2 regions of the Streptomyces sp. NPDC127119 genome follow, and region 2 is predicted to be linked to the other one. Evidence: predicted binding sites of a transcription regulator. Region 2 holds the regulator's gene; the other holds the start of a gene.
The links. Region 2 encodes HrcA, which represses chaperone genes, less so after heat shock. Its sites were predicted from a motif close to TTNGCACTCNGNNNNNCNGAGTGCNAA; they were not measured.
Positions count from the first base shown of each region.

Region 1: groES (co-chaperone GroES) is a predicted target of HrcA. The motif match lies at 3,572-3,598, and genes of this name have one in related genera.

Region 1 is NZ_JBHXTO010000038.1:54,743-61,474, forward strand. It holds gene ACFVH5_RS18865 (MOSC domain-containing protein) at 1-400, shown strand, start outside; gene ACFVH5_RS18870 (SDR family NAD(P)-dependent oxidoreductase) at 410-1,183, shown strand; gene groL (chaperonin GroEL) at 1,376-3,001, opposite strand; gene groES (co-chaperone GroES) at 3,119-3,427, opposite strand; gene ACFVH5_RS18885 (polysaccharide deacetylase family protein) at 3,933-4,697, opposite strand; gene ACFVH5_RS18890 (polysaccharide deacetylase family protein) at 4,694-5,500, opposite strand; gene ACFVH5_RS18895 (methyltransferase domain-containing protein) at 5,987-6,732, shown strand, end outside.
Region 2 is NZ_JBHXTO010000264.1:133-5,978, forward strand. It holds gene ACFVH5_RS43630 (DUF3097 domain-containing protein) at 1-792, opposite strand, end outside; gene ACFVH5_RS43635 (MBL fold metallo-hydrolase) at 876-1,655, opposite strand; gene hrcA (heat-inducible transcriptional repressor HrcA) at 1,905-2,921, shown strand; gene dnaJ (molecular chaperone DnaJ) at 2,922-4,061, shown strand; gene ACFVH5_RS43650 (nitronate monooxygenase) at 4,171-5,256, shown strand; gene ACFVH5_RS43655 (16S rRNA (uracil(1498)-N(3))-methyltransferase) at 5,253-5,846, shown strand, end outside.

The sequences.
Region 1 (6,732 bases), on a different contig from region 2:
GTTCGGGGAGAACCTCACGACCGAGGGTCTCGACGTGTCCGGGGCGAAGATCGGGGAGCGCTGGCGCATCGGCTCCGAGGTCGTGCTCGAAGTGACGTCCGGGCGCGTCCCCTGCCTCACCTTCCAGGGCCACCTGGGCGAGAAGGGCTGGGTCAGGCGGTTCACGCAGAAGGGGGTGTCCGGCGCGTATCTGCGGGTGATCGAGCCCGGGGAGATACGGGCGGGCGATCCGATCGAGATCGTGCACCGGCCGGACCACGAGGTCACCGCCGCCCTCCAGTTCCGCGCGGTCACCCTCGAACGGACGTTGCTGCCGCGGGTGCTGGCGGCGGGCGACGCCCTGCACCCGGAGGCACGGGAGAAGGCGCTGAGGTACGTCGAGAAGTACGGCGGTCACTAACCTTGGGCCATGACAACGGCTTTGATTACGGGATCGACAGCGGGCATCGGTGCCGCCTTCGCACGGCGGCTGGCCGCCGACGGGCACAACCTCGTGCTGGTCGCGCGTGACACCAAGCGGCTCGGCGAGCAGGCGACGGAACTGCACGACCGGCACGGCATCGAGGCGGAGGTGCTGGCGGCCGACCTGGCGACGGACGAGGGCATCGAGGCGGTGGCCGCCCGTGTCTCGGACCGCAAACACGCGGTCGACCTGCTCGTCAACAACGCGGGCTTCGGCAACAAGGGCCTCTATCTGGACGTACCGATGGCGGACGAGCTGAAGATGCTCAAGGTGCACTGCGAGGCGGTGCTCCGGCTCACCTCGGCGGCGGCCGAGGCCATGCGGGAGCGCGGGCGCGGCGGAGTCGTCAACGTGGCGTCGATGGCCGCGTTCACCCCCCGCGGTACGTACGGGGCGTCGAAGGCGTGGGTCGTGCAGTTCACCCAGGGCGTGGCGAGGGACCTGGCGGGCAGCGGCGTCCGGCTGATGGTGGTGTGTCCCGGGTTCGTGCGGACCGAGTTCCACGAGCGGGCCGGGATGGGCACGGACAACATCCCCGACTGGATGTGGCTGGACGCCGACAAGGTGGTCACGGCAGGTCTCGCCGACCTGGCGCGGGGCAAGTCCCTGTCCATTCCGGACGCGCGCTACAAGGTACTTGCGGGCCTGGCGAAGGTGACGCCGCGGGGGCTGGCCGGCGGGGTCAGCTCCAAGGCGGGCCGCAAGTACGGCCCGAAGTAAGCGTGTTGGTGCCGTTAGGCGTCAGGCGACGACAGCACGAAGGCCCGGTACCCGTCGAAACGGTTACCGGGCCTTCGTCAGGTACTGGCTCAGTCGCACCGCGCCCCGTCAGGGGCGGGGAACCGCGCGACCAGCCCCCACCGGACCCGCGGTCACATCCCCGCACGTCCGGCGGAGCGCTCGGCGGAGCGCCTAGTGCGAGTGCCCGTGGCCACCGTGACCGGCCTCGGCCTCCTCCTCCGCCGGCTTCTCGACGACCAGGGTCTCGGTCGTGAGGAGCAGGGAGGCGATGGACGCGGCGTTCTCCAGGGCGGAGCGCGTGACCTTGACCGGGTCGATGACGCCGGCCTTGACCAGGTCGCCGTACTCGCCGGTCGCGGCGTTGAAGCCCTGACCCTTGTCGAGGTCGGCGACCTTGGAGGTGATGACGTAACCCTCCAGGCCGGCGTTCTCGGCGATCCAGCGCAGCGGCTCGACGGCGGCCTTGCGGACGACGGCGACACCGGTCGCCTCGTCGCCGGTCTTGCCGAGGTTGCCTTCGAGGACCTTCACGGCGTGGACGAGCGCGGAGCCACCACCGGAGACGATGCCCTCCTCGACCGCGGCGCGGGTCGCGGAGATGGCGTCCTCCAGACGGTGCTTCTTCTCCTTGAGCTCCACCTCGGTGGCGGCGCCGACCTTGATCACGCACACGCCGCCGGCCAGCTTCGCGAGGCGCTCCTGGAGCTTCTCGCGGTCCCAGTCGGAGTCCGTGGACTCGATCTCGGCCTTGATCTGGTTGACACGGCCGGCCACGTCGGCGCTGTTGCCGCCGCCGTCGACGATGGTCGTGTCGTCCTTGGTGACGGTCACGCGGCGGGCGGTGCCCAGCACGTCCAGGCCGACCTGGTCGAGCTTGAGGCCGACCTCCTCGGCGATGACCGTGGCGCCGGTGAGCGTCGCGATGTCACCGAGCATGGCCTTGCGGCGGTCGCCGAAGCCGGGGGCCTTGACGGCCACCGCGTTGAAGGTGCCGCGGATCTTGTTCACGACCAGGGTCGACAGGGCTTCGCCCTCGACGTCCTCGGCGATGATCAGCAGCGGCTTCGACGCGTTGGTCTGGATGACCTTCTCAAGCAGGGGAAGCAGGTCCTGGATGGAGGAGACCTTGCCCTGGTGGATCAGGATGTACGGGTCGTCGAGGACGGCCTCCATACGCTCCTGGTCGGACACCATGTACGGGGACAGGTAGCCCTTGTCGAAGGCCATGCCCTCGGTGAAGTCCAGCTCCAGACCGAAGGTGTTGGACTCCTCGACGGTGATGACACCGTCCTTGCCGACCTTGTCCATCGCCTCGGCGATGAGCTCGCCGACCTGGCTGTCCTGCGCGGACAGACCGGCGACGGCCGCGATGTCGGACTTCTCGTCGATCGGGCGCGCGGTCGCGAGGAGCTCCTCGGAGACCGCGGCGACGGCCGCGTCGATGCCCTTCTTGAGGAGGGCGGGGGACGCGCCGGCGGCGACGTTCTTCAGGCCCTCGCGGACGAGCGCCTGGGCCAGCACGGTGGCGGTGGTCGTACCGTCACCCGCGATGTCGTTGGTCTTGGTCGCCACCTCCTTCACCAGCTGGGCGCCGAGGTTCTCGTACGGGTCGTCGAGCTCGACCTCGCGGGCGATGGTGACGCCGTCGTTGGTGATGGTGGGGGCGCCGAACTTCTTGTCGATGACGACGTTGCGGCCCTTGGGGCCGATCGTCACCTTCACGGTGTCGGCAAGCTTGTTGACGCCGCGCTCAAGGGCGCGACGGGCGTCCTCGTCGAACTTCAGGATCTTCGCCATGGAGCTGATTCAGTCCTCTCAAAAAACGAACGGCGCCCCCGGCACCCGGCGCTTTTTAGTACTCGTGTTCAGTACTCGCTGGGGCCAGGGGCGCAGTTCAAAGCAAACCTGGGTGAATTACTTCTCGATGATCGCGAGTACGTCGCGGGCCGAGAGGACGAGGTACTCCTCGCCGCTGTACTTCACTTCGGTGCCGCCGTACTTGCTGTAAAGCACGATGTCGCCGGTCTTCACGTCGAGCGGAAGCCGCTCGCCGTTCTCGAAGCGGCCCGGACCAACGGCCAGGACGACGCCCTCCTGGGGCTTCTCCTTCGCCGTGTCCGGAATGACCAGGCCAGAGGCGGTGGTCTGCTCGGCGTCGAGCGGCTGGACCACAATGCGGTCCTCGAGCGGCTTGATGGCAACCTTGGAGCTGGTGGTCGTCACGATCCGACCTCCCCCTTCGGAGATCTCACGGGGTTAACTGTCTGAGGTGGCGACCAGGTGGATCCGTCGTCGCGGGTGCCGGACCTGCCCGTCGCTATTGGCACTCTCCTGCGGTGAGTGCCAGAGCCGAGACTATGACTGCGATTAGCACTCGGTCAAGCGGAGTGCCAGTTGCCTCCGGCGGTTGGCGGTATCCGGGCGGGTCGGAATCGGGGGTTGCCGCCCCTGGGCCTGCGCCCCCGGCCCCCTGTTGTCCTCAAGCGCCGGATGGGCTGGAGCGTGGTCGGCTGCGACCTGGTGGGGGCGCACCCAAAGGATTGCGCAGTTCCCCGCGCCCCTGAAAAACGCCCGCGCCCGCCCTTCCCCCGCCCACCTTCCGCACTCTCCCCTCTACCCCCACCCCCCCAGGGGCGCGGGGAACTGCGCAAAGGGGGGCGAGGGGGCGCAGCCCCCATGCGTGAACGGGACGGGTAGGGGCGGCGGGGGCGAGAAAAAGCCGGCGCCCCTACAGGTAGTCCTCCAGGCGCCCCACAGCGAACCCCTGCTCCTGGACGCGGCGCAGCATCCCGACGGTCGCCCCCGTCAACGCCCCACCCCCCTCAGGACAGTGAAGAATGTCCCCCGCCCGCAACCGCGCAGGATCCCGCCAGAGAACAACCGCAGCGATCCCACAATCCCCCGCGGCCCGCAACGTGTCGCCGTTGTATTCGCCGTACGGCGGCCGGAACAGCCGGGGCCGAATCCCGAACCGCCGCTTCAGCTTCTCCTGCTGCCCGCAGATCTCCGCCCGCTGCCCCTCGTACGGCAGCCCCGGCAGATACGGATGATCGAGCGTGTGGTTCTGCACGCTCGCACCGACCGCCCGCAGCCGGCCGAAGTGCGCGTACCCCGGCCCCACGACGCTGTCCGTGAGGAACACGCTCACCGGCAGCCGCAGCTCCCGCACCATGTCGACGAACCGCGGATCCCTCTCCGCGCCGTCGTCGAAAGTCAGGAAGACGACCTTGTCGCGGGTCGGGACGCGGTCCACCACGGGCGGCAGGCCGGGCCCCGCGGCCCGTAAGGCGGGCCGCGGGACGGACGGGCCCGGCGCGCGGGCGAGCGGGGCGCTCAGCCCCCAGCGGCGGTACGCGTCCACCGGGGGCCCGTGTGTGCGTACCTTCTCCGCCGCCTTCTTGCCCAGCCGTTCGATGGGGTCGACGGACTGGGCGCAGCCGGCGAGACAGAGCACGCCTGCCAGAAGTGCGGCGGTGGCCCCCCGGCGCCTCACAGGTAGTCCTCCAGGCGTGCCACCGCGTACCCCTTGTCGGTGATCAGCTTCAGGAAGCGGCGGACCATGTCGGGCATCGTGCCCTGCCAGTCCTCCTTGCCGCGGAAGTGGCTGAGAACGATGTCTCCGGGGCGCAGGTCGCGGTCCCACTCCCGGTACTCCCAGTGGTCGACGAAGACCTCCTCGTTCCAGAGGGGCGCCGCCTTGATGCCGCAGGCCTTGGCGGCCCGCAGGGTGTCCTCGTTGTAGTTGCCGAAAGGCGGGCGGAAGAGCGTCGGCCGCTTTCCGTACCGCTTCTCGATCACGTCCTGCATCCCGCAGATCTCACGCTTCTGCGCGGCGTACGACAGTCCGGGCATATAGCGGTGGTGGAGGGTGTGGTTGTTCAGGGAGACGCCCGTGGCCTGCATCTTCTTGAAGTACCCGTAGTCCTCCTTGACCAGGTAGTCACTGAGGAAGGCGGTGTACGGGATCTTCAGCTCACTCATCATCCGCAGGAACGCCGGGTCCTTCTCGGCGCCGTCGTCGATGGTGAGGAAGACGACCTTGTCCTTGGTGGGGATCGTCGTGAAGACGGGGGGCAGCCCTTCGTGGTCGTCCACCTCGAAGCCGTCACGGGTGTCGATGTGCGGCTTCTTCGCCGGGGCGAGCGGGGCGGGCAGGGGGGCCTTGTGGAGGCCCCATCTCTTCACCGCAGCGGCGTGGGCGCGTTGTTCCTGGCGGAGTTTGGCCGCTGCCTGTTGGCCTGCGGCCGGCTTGATGTCCTTGTGGGTGCGGTCGGGGCCCACGCAGCCTGTTGCCATCGCGGTGGCTGCCAGCAGGGTCAGGGCCGTGCGTGCCGTGCGGGACCGACGGACAGTCGACCGCGGGCCGGTGGGGGCCGGCCGCGCAGTTCCCCGCGCCCCTGACGGGGCACCGGCGGTGGCTGCCAGCAGGGTCAGGGCCGTGCGTGCCGCTGCCCGGGACGGGTGGGCGGTCGACTGCGGGCCGGTGGGGGCGGGCCGCGCAGTTCCCCGCGCCCCTGACGGGGCACCGGCCGTGGCTGCGAGCAGGGTCAGGGCCGTGCGTGCCGCGCGGGACCGACGGACAGTCGTCCGCAGGCCGGTGGGGGCCGGTCGCGGAGTTCCCCGCGCCCCTTTCGGGGCGCTCGTCCGGACCCCGTTTGCGGCGTTGATGTGGGATTGTCTTACAAGTCGCATGGGGTCGGATACTCCCAGGTCAAGGGGCCTTCTCCGGGGCGACACCGCCGTCGCGCGCGTGCCGTCCACCGACTGGCCCACAATGGGGCGGTGAACGACCTCGATCCGCCGGACTCCCCGCTCGCCTCCTTCGCCGCTCTGCGTACGTCCGAGGGGCGTGCCCTGCTCGACGAGGTGCGCGGTACCGAACCGGCCCAGGAACTGGCCGTGGCGACGCGGCTGCGGCGTGATCATCCCGTCGGGCTCGTGTCGGCCGCGCTCGGACAGGCGCGGCTGCGGCAGCGGGCCGTCGCGAAGTTCGGGGCGGCGGACGCGGCGGAGATGTTCTTCACGCCGAACGGGGTCGAGCAGTCGACCCGGGCGAGCGTCGCCGCGTACCGTGCCGCGCGGTTCAGGGACCTCGGGGTGCGGTCCGTGGCCGACCTGTGCTGCGGCATCGGCGGTGACGCGATCGCGCTCGCCCGTGCCGGGATCCGGGTCCTCGCCGTCGACCGGGACCCGCTGACCGCGGCCGTGGCCCGCGCGAACGCCGAGGCGCTCGGACTGGCGGAGCTGATCGAGGTGCGCGAGGCCGATGTCACCGAGGTCGACACCGCCGGGTACGACGCCGTGTTCGTGGATCCGGGGCGCCGGGGCGGGCGCGGGCGGATCTTCGACCCCGAGGCCTACTCACCGCCCTTGTCGTGGGCCGTCCGGGCGGCCCTCAAGGCGCCTCTCGCCGCGCTGAAGATCGCCCCCGGCATTCCGCACGAGGCCGTGCCCGCCGAGGCCGGGGCCGAGTGGATCTCGGACGCCGGGGACGTGAAGGAGGCCGTGCTGTGGTTCGGCACCGGGGA
Region 2 (5,846 bases):
CGTGACGAAGTCGATCAGTTCTTCCACTCGGCCCAGGAGTTCCGGCTGGAGGTCGCGGTACGAGTGGACCGAGTCCAGGATCCGCTGCCACGCCGCTCCCGTGTTTTCCGGCCACCCCAGAGACCGGCAGACACCCGTCTTCCAGTCCTGCCCGCGCGGCACCCGCGGCCAGGCCGCGATGCCCACGGACGACGGCTTCACGGCCTCCCAGACGTCGATGTACGGGTGGCCCACGACCAGCGCGTACTCGCTCGTCACGGCGTCCGCGATACGCGATTCCTTCGTGCCGGGGACCAGGTGGTCGACCAGGACCCCGAGCCGAGCGTCGGGCCCGGGGGCGAACTCGTCGACGATGGCGGGCAGGTCGTCGATGCCCTCCAGGTACTCGACGACGACGCCCTCGATGCGCAGGTCGTCGCCCCAGACCCGCTCCACCAGTTCGGCGTCGTGGCGGCCCTCCACGTAGATGCGTCCCGCACGGGCCACCCGGGCCCGCGCCCCGGGCACGGCGACCGATCCCGATGCCGTGCGCGTGGGGCGTACCGGCGCGGTCGACGGGCGTACGAGGGTCACCACGCGCCCCTCCAGGAGGAAGCCGCGTGGCTCCAGCGGGAACACTCGGTGCTTGCCGAAGCGGTCCTCCAGCGTCACCGTCCCCGCCTCGCAGCGGATCACGGCACCGCAGAACCCGGTGCCGGGCTCCTCGACCACGAGCCCCGGCTCCGCCGCGACCTCGGGCACGGGCTTGGGCTTCTTCCACGGAGGGGTGAGATCCGCTGAGTACTGGCGCATTCGGATGACGATAGGAGAAGCCCGGGCCCCGCACGTACACCGACACCCCGGAGCGGCGCTCGCGGCAGGACTCGCGGCACGACTCACGGCACGTCGAAACGCCGCGCCAGCGCCTCCCGTTGGGCCCGTACGAACGTCGCGTCCACCACCGCCCCGTGCCCGGGCACGTACAACGCGTCCTCGCCCCCGAGGGCCAGCAGGCGGTCCAGCGCGGCGGGCCACCGGGAGGGCACGGCGTCCGGTCCGGCCTGGGGTTCGCCGGACTCCTCGACCAGGTCGCCGCAGAAGACGATCTCCGGTGAACCGGGCCCGGCGACCAGGACCGCGAGGTCGTGGCCGGTGTGCCCGGGGCCCACGTTCGCCAGCAGGACCTGTCGGCCGCCGCCCAGATCGAGCGTCCACTCGCCGGAGACGAGATGCCGGGGCCGTACCAGGAGATCCGCCGCCTCGGCCGCCTCCGCGGGATCGGCGCCGTTGCGCACCGCGTCCGCGAGCAGTTCCTCCCGGCCCTCGCCCAGGACCCTCCCCCAGTCCCGGCTTCGCTCGACCGGGGGGACCCCCACGGCGCCCGCCGCGAACACCTCGGCCCCCGCGAACGCCGCCGCCCCGAAGACATGGTCGAAGTGCGGATGCGTGAGCGCGAGGTGCGTGACGCGCCCGCCCCCGAGCAACCCGTGCGCCCGCGTGCGCAGCCACGCGCCCTCCCGCACGCTCGATCCCGCGTCGATCATGAGCGCCGCGTCCTCGCCGACCACGAGCCCGGCCGTGCAGTCCCACCCCGGGAGCCGGCAACGCCCCGCGTACGGGGACAGCTCCTCCCAGCCGGTCCCGTCGCGCCCGGACCCCTCCCATGTCACGTTCATGCGCCGACGCTAACCCTGTCGGCCGCGCCTGCATGTTCCCGACAGAGCGGGACACCCTCGTACACGTCGCCTGCCCGATGTGCCCGGCGTCACGACATCGCAGGCCCGCCCTTGCCCGGCCCGTACCCACCGGCCGTACACTTGGCGCGGGGATGCTGGCACTCGCGCGCGCTGAGTGCCAGGCGACACCGCCGATGACGACCGACTGACGACCGATGACCGCGCGGAAGACCACGGGAGGTGTGCGCGATGCTCAGTGAACGCAGGCTCGAAGTGCTGCGCGCCATCGTCCAGGACTACGTGGGCACGGAGGAGCCGGTCGGCTCGAAGGCGCTCACGGAGCGCCACCGGCTGGGGGTGTCACCGGCGACCGTCCGCAACGACATGGCGGTCCTGGAGGACGAGGGGTACATCGCGCAGCCGCACACCAGTGCGGGGCGCATCCCCACGGACAAGGGCTACCGCCTCTTCGTCGACAAGCTCGCGGGCGTCAAGCCGATGACCGCGCCGGAGCGGCGGGCGATCCATCACTTCCTGGACGGTGCCGTCGACCTCGACGACGTCGTGGGGCGGACCGTGCGGCTCCTCGCACAGCTCACCCGCCAGGTGGCCGTCGTCCAGTACCCGTCACTGACCCGCTCGACCGTGCGTCATGTGGAGCTGCTCGCGCTGGCCCCGGCCCGCGTCATGCTCGTCCTGATCACGGACACCGGGCGGGTCGAGCAGCGCATGGTGGACTGCCCGGCCCCCTTCGGGGAGGTCTCCGTGGCAGATCTGCGCGCGCGGCTCAACAGCCGGATCACGGGGCGCCGTTTCGCGGATGTCCCCCAACTGGTGCAGGATCTCCCCGACGCCTTCGAGTCGGAGGACCGGGGGACGGTCACGACCGTGCTCTCCACCCTCCTGGAGACTCTTGTCGAGGAGACCGAGGAGCGGCTGATGATCGGCGGCACCGCCAATCTGACGCGCTTCGGACACGATTTTCCCCTCATGATCCGTCCGGTGCTCGAAGCGTTGGAGGAGCAGGTCGTGCTCCTCAAACTCCTGGGCGAGGTCAACGATTCGGGCATGGCCGTACGGATCGGTCACGAGAACGCCCATGAGGGACTCAACTCCACTTCTGTGGTCTCGGTCGGCTACGGTTCGGGCGGCGAAGCAGTCGCCAAACTCGGCGTGGTCGGACCGACGCGCATGGATTACCCCGGAACGATGGGAGCGGTACGAGCGGTGGCACGGTACGTAGGACAGATCCTGGCGGAGTCGTAAGTGGCCACGGACTACTACGCCGTACTCGGCGTGCGCCGCGACGCGTCCCAGGACGAGATCAAGAAGGCATTCCGGCGGCTCGCCCGCGAGCTGCACCCGGACGTCAATCCCGATCCGAAGACGCAAGAGCGCTTCAAGGAGATCAACGCCGCGTACGAGGTGTTGTCGGACCCGCAGAAGAAGCAGGTCTACGACCTCGGCGGCGACCCGCTGTCCCAGGCGGGCGGCGGTGGCGCGGGCGGCTTCGGCGCCGGCGGCTTCGGCAACTTCTCGGACATCATGGACGCGTTCTTCGGCACGGCGTCGCAGCGTGGACCCCGGTCCCGCACGCGGCGCGGCCAGGACGCGATGATCCGGCTGGAGATAGAGCTCGACGAGGCCGCCTTCGGCACGACGAAGGACATCCAGGTCGACACGGCCGTCGTCTGCACCACCTGCAGCGGTGAGGGCGCGGCCCCCGGCACGTCCGCGCAGACCTGTGACATGTGCCGCGGTCGCGGCGAGGTGTCCCAGGTCACGCGGTCCTTCCTGGGCCAGGTCATGACCTCCCGGCCGTGTCCCCAGTGCCAGGGCTTCGGAACGGTCGTCCCGACACCGTGCCCCGAGTGCGCGGGCGACGGACGGGTGCGCTCGCGCCGGACCCTGACCGTGAAGATCCCCGCCGGTGTCGACAACGGCACCCGGATCCAGCTCGCGGGCGAGGGCGAGGTCGGCCCCGGCGGCGGCCCCGCCGGCGACCTGTACGTGGAGATCCACGAGCTGCCGCACAACATGTTCCAGCGGCGCGGCGACGATCTGCACTGCACGGTCACCATCCCGATGACCGCGGCGGCGCTCGGCACCAAGGTCCCGCTGGAGACGCTCGACGGACTCGAAGAAGTCGACATCCGCCCCGGGACGCAGTCCGGGCAGTCGATCCCCAAGCACGGGCGCGGCATCACCCATCTGCGGGGCGGCGGACGCGGCGACCTCATCGTGCACGTCGAGGTCATGACGCCCACGAAGCTCGACCCCGAGATGGAGCGGGTCCTGCGGGAGCTGGCCCAGATGCGCGGCGAGGAGCGGCCCACGGGGCAGTTCCAGCCCGGTCAGCAGGGCTTGTTCTCCCGGCTGAAGGATGCCTTCAACGGCCGTACCTGACGGGTGAACCGCAGGTGACCGCCGGGCGCGCCGCAGGATGATTCCTGTGGCTTATGCCCGGCGGACGGCCGGATTCGGACTTGTACGGAGGACGTGACAACATGCCGTCATGTCCTCCGCGCTGACCGATCTTTTCCCCCTCCCGATCGTGCAGGCCCCGATGGCGGGCGGCGTCTCCGTGCCGCAGCTCGCCGCGGCCGTGTCCGAAGCCGGGGGGCTCGGTTTTCTCGCCGCCGGCTACAAGACCGCCGACGGCATGTACCAGGACATCAAGCAGCTGCGCGGGGCCACCAGCAGGCCGTTCGGCGTGAACCTCTTCATGCCGCAGCCCGAGTACGCCGACCGGTCGGCCGTCGAGGTGTACGCCCACCAGCTCGCCGGTGAGTCCTCCTGGTACGAGACCGAACTGGGCGACCCCGACAGCGGACGCGACGACGGCTACGACGCCAAGCTCGCCGTCCTCCTCGACAACCCGGTACCGGTCGTCTCCTTCCACTTCGGCTGCCCCACCCGTGACGTCCTGGACTCCCTGAGCCGGGCCGGCACGCTCACCCTCGTCACCGCGACCACCGCCGAGGAGGCGCAGGCCGTGCAGTGGGCGGGCGCCGACGCCGTCATCGTGCAGGGCGTCGAAGCCGGCGGCCACCAGGGCACCCACCGCGACAACCCGGAGACCGACGGCTCCGGCATCGGACTGCTGTCGCTCGTCGCGCTCGTCCGCGAGACCGTGCAGATCCCGATCGTCGCGGCCGGCGGCATCATGCGCGGCAGCCAGATCGCCGCGGCGCTGGCCGCCGGCGCGAGCGCCGCCCAGCTGGGCACCGCCTTCCTCGCCACCCCCGAGTCCGGGGCCAACGCCCTGCACAAGCAGGCGCTGACCAACCCCCTCTTCGTGCGTACGCAGCTGACGCGGGCGTTCTCCGGCAGACCCGCGCGCGGGCTGATGAACCGCTTCATGCGCGAGCACGGGCCGTACGCGCCCGCCGCCTATCCCGAGGTGCACCACCTCACCTCCGCGCTGCGCAAGGCCGCCGCCAAGGCGGGGGACGCGCAGGGCATGGCGCTGTGGGCGGGACAGGGGCACCGGCTCGCCCGCGAACTGCCCGCCGGACAGCTGGTGGAGGTGCTGGCCGCCGAACTCGCCGCCGCCAGGACAGCGTTGTCGGCCGAGCAGGGCGGGGGCGTCGGGCGATGACCGCGCCGGTGTTCGTGGTCGACGAGGTGCCCGGCGGGCCGCAGTTCGTGCTCGACGGGCCCGAAGGGCGGCACGCGGTGTCCGTGAAACGGCTGCACACCGGCGAGGACGTCGTCCTCACCGACGGGCGGGGCCGCTGGGCCGAGGGCGTCGTCATGACGGCCGAGGGCAAGGACCGGCTCGTCGTGGCGGACCTCCACGTCGTGCACGAGGAGCCGCCGCCCGCGCCCCGTATCACCGTCGTGCAGGCGCTGCCCAAGGGCGACCGGGGTGAACTCGCCGTCGAGACCATGTCGGAGACCGGCGTCGACGCGATCGTCCCCTGGGCGGCCTCGCGTTGCATCACGCAGTGGAAGGGCGAGCGGGGGCTCAAGGCGCTGGCGAAGTGGCGGGCGACCGCGCGTGAGGCGGGCAAGCAGTCGCGGCGGGTGCGGTTCGCGGAGGTCGCGGACGCGATGTCGACGAAGCAGGTTGCTGCGTTTCTCGCCAAAGCGGAGTTCGCTGCGGTGCTGCACGAGGACCGGGGGTATCCCGGTGAGCCCCTCGCCACGGTCGAGTTGCCCGCCGCCGGGTCGATCGTGCTGGTCGTC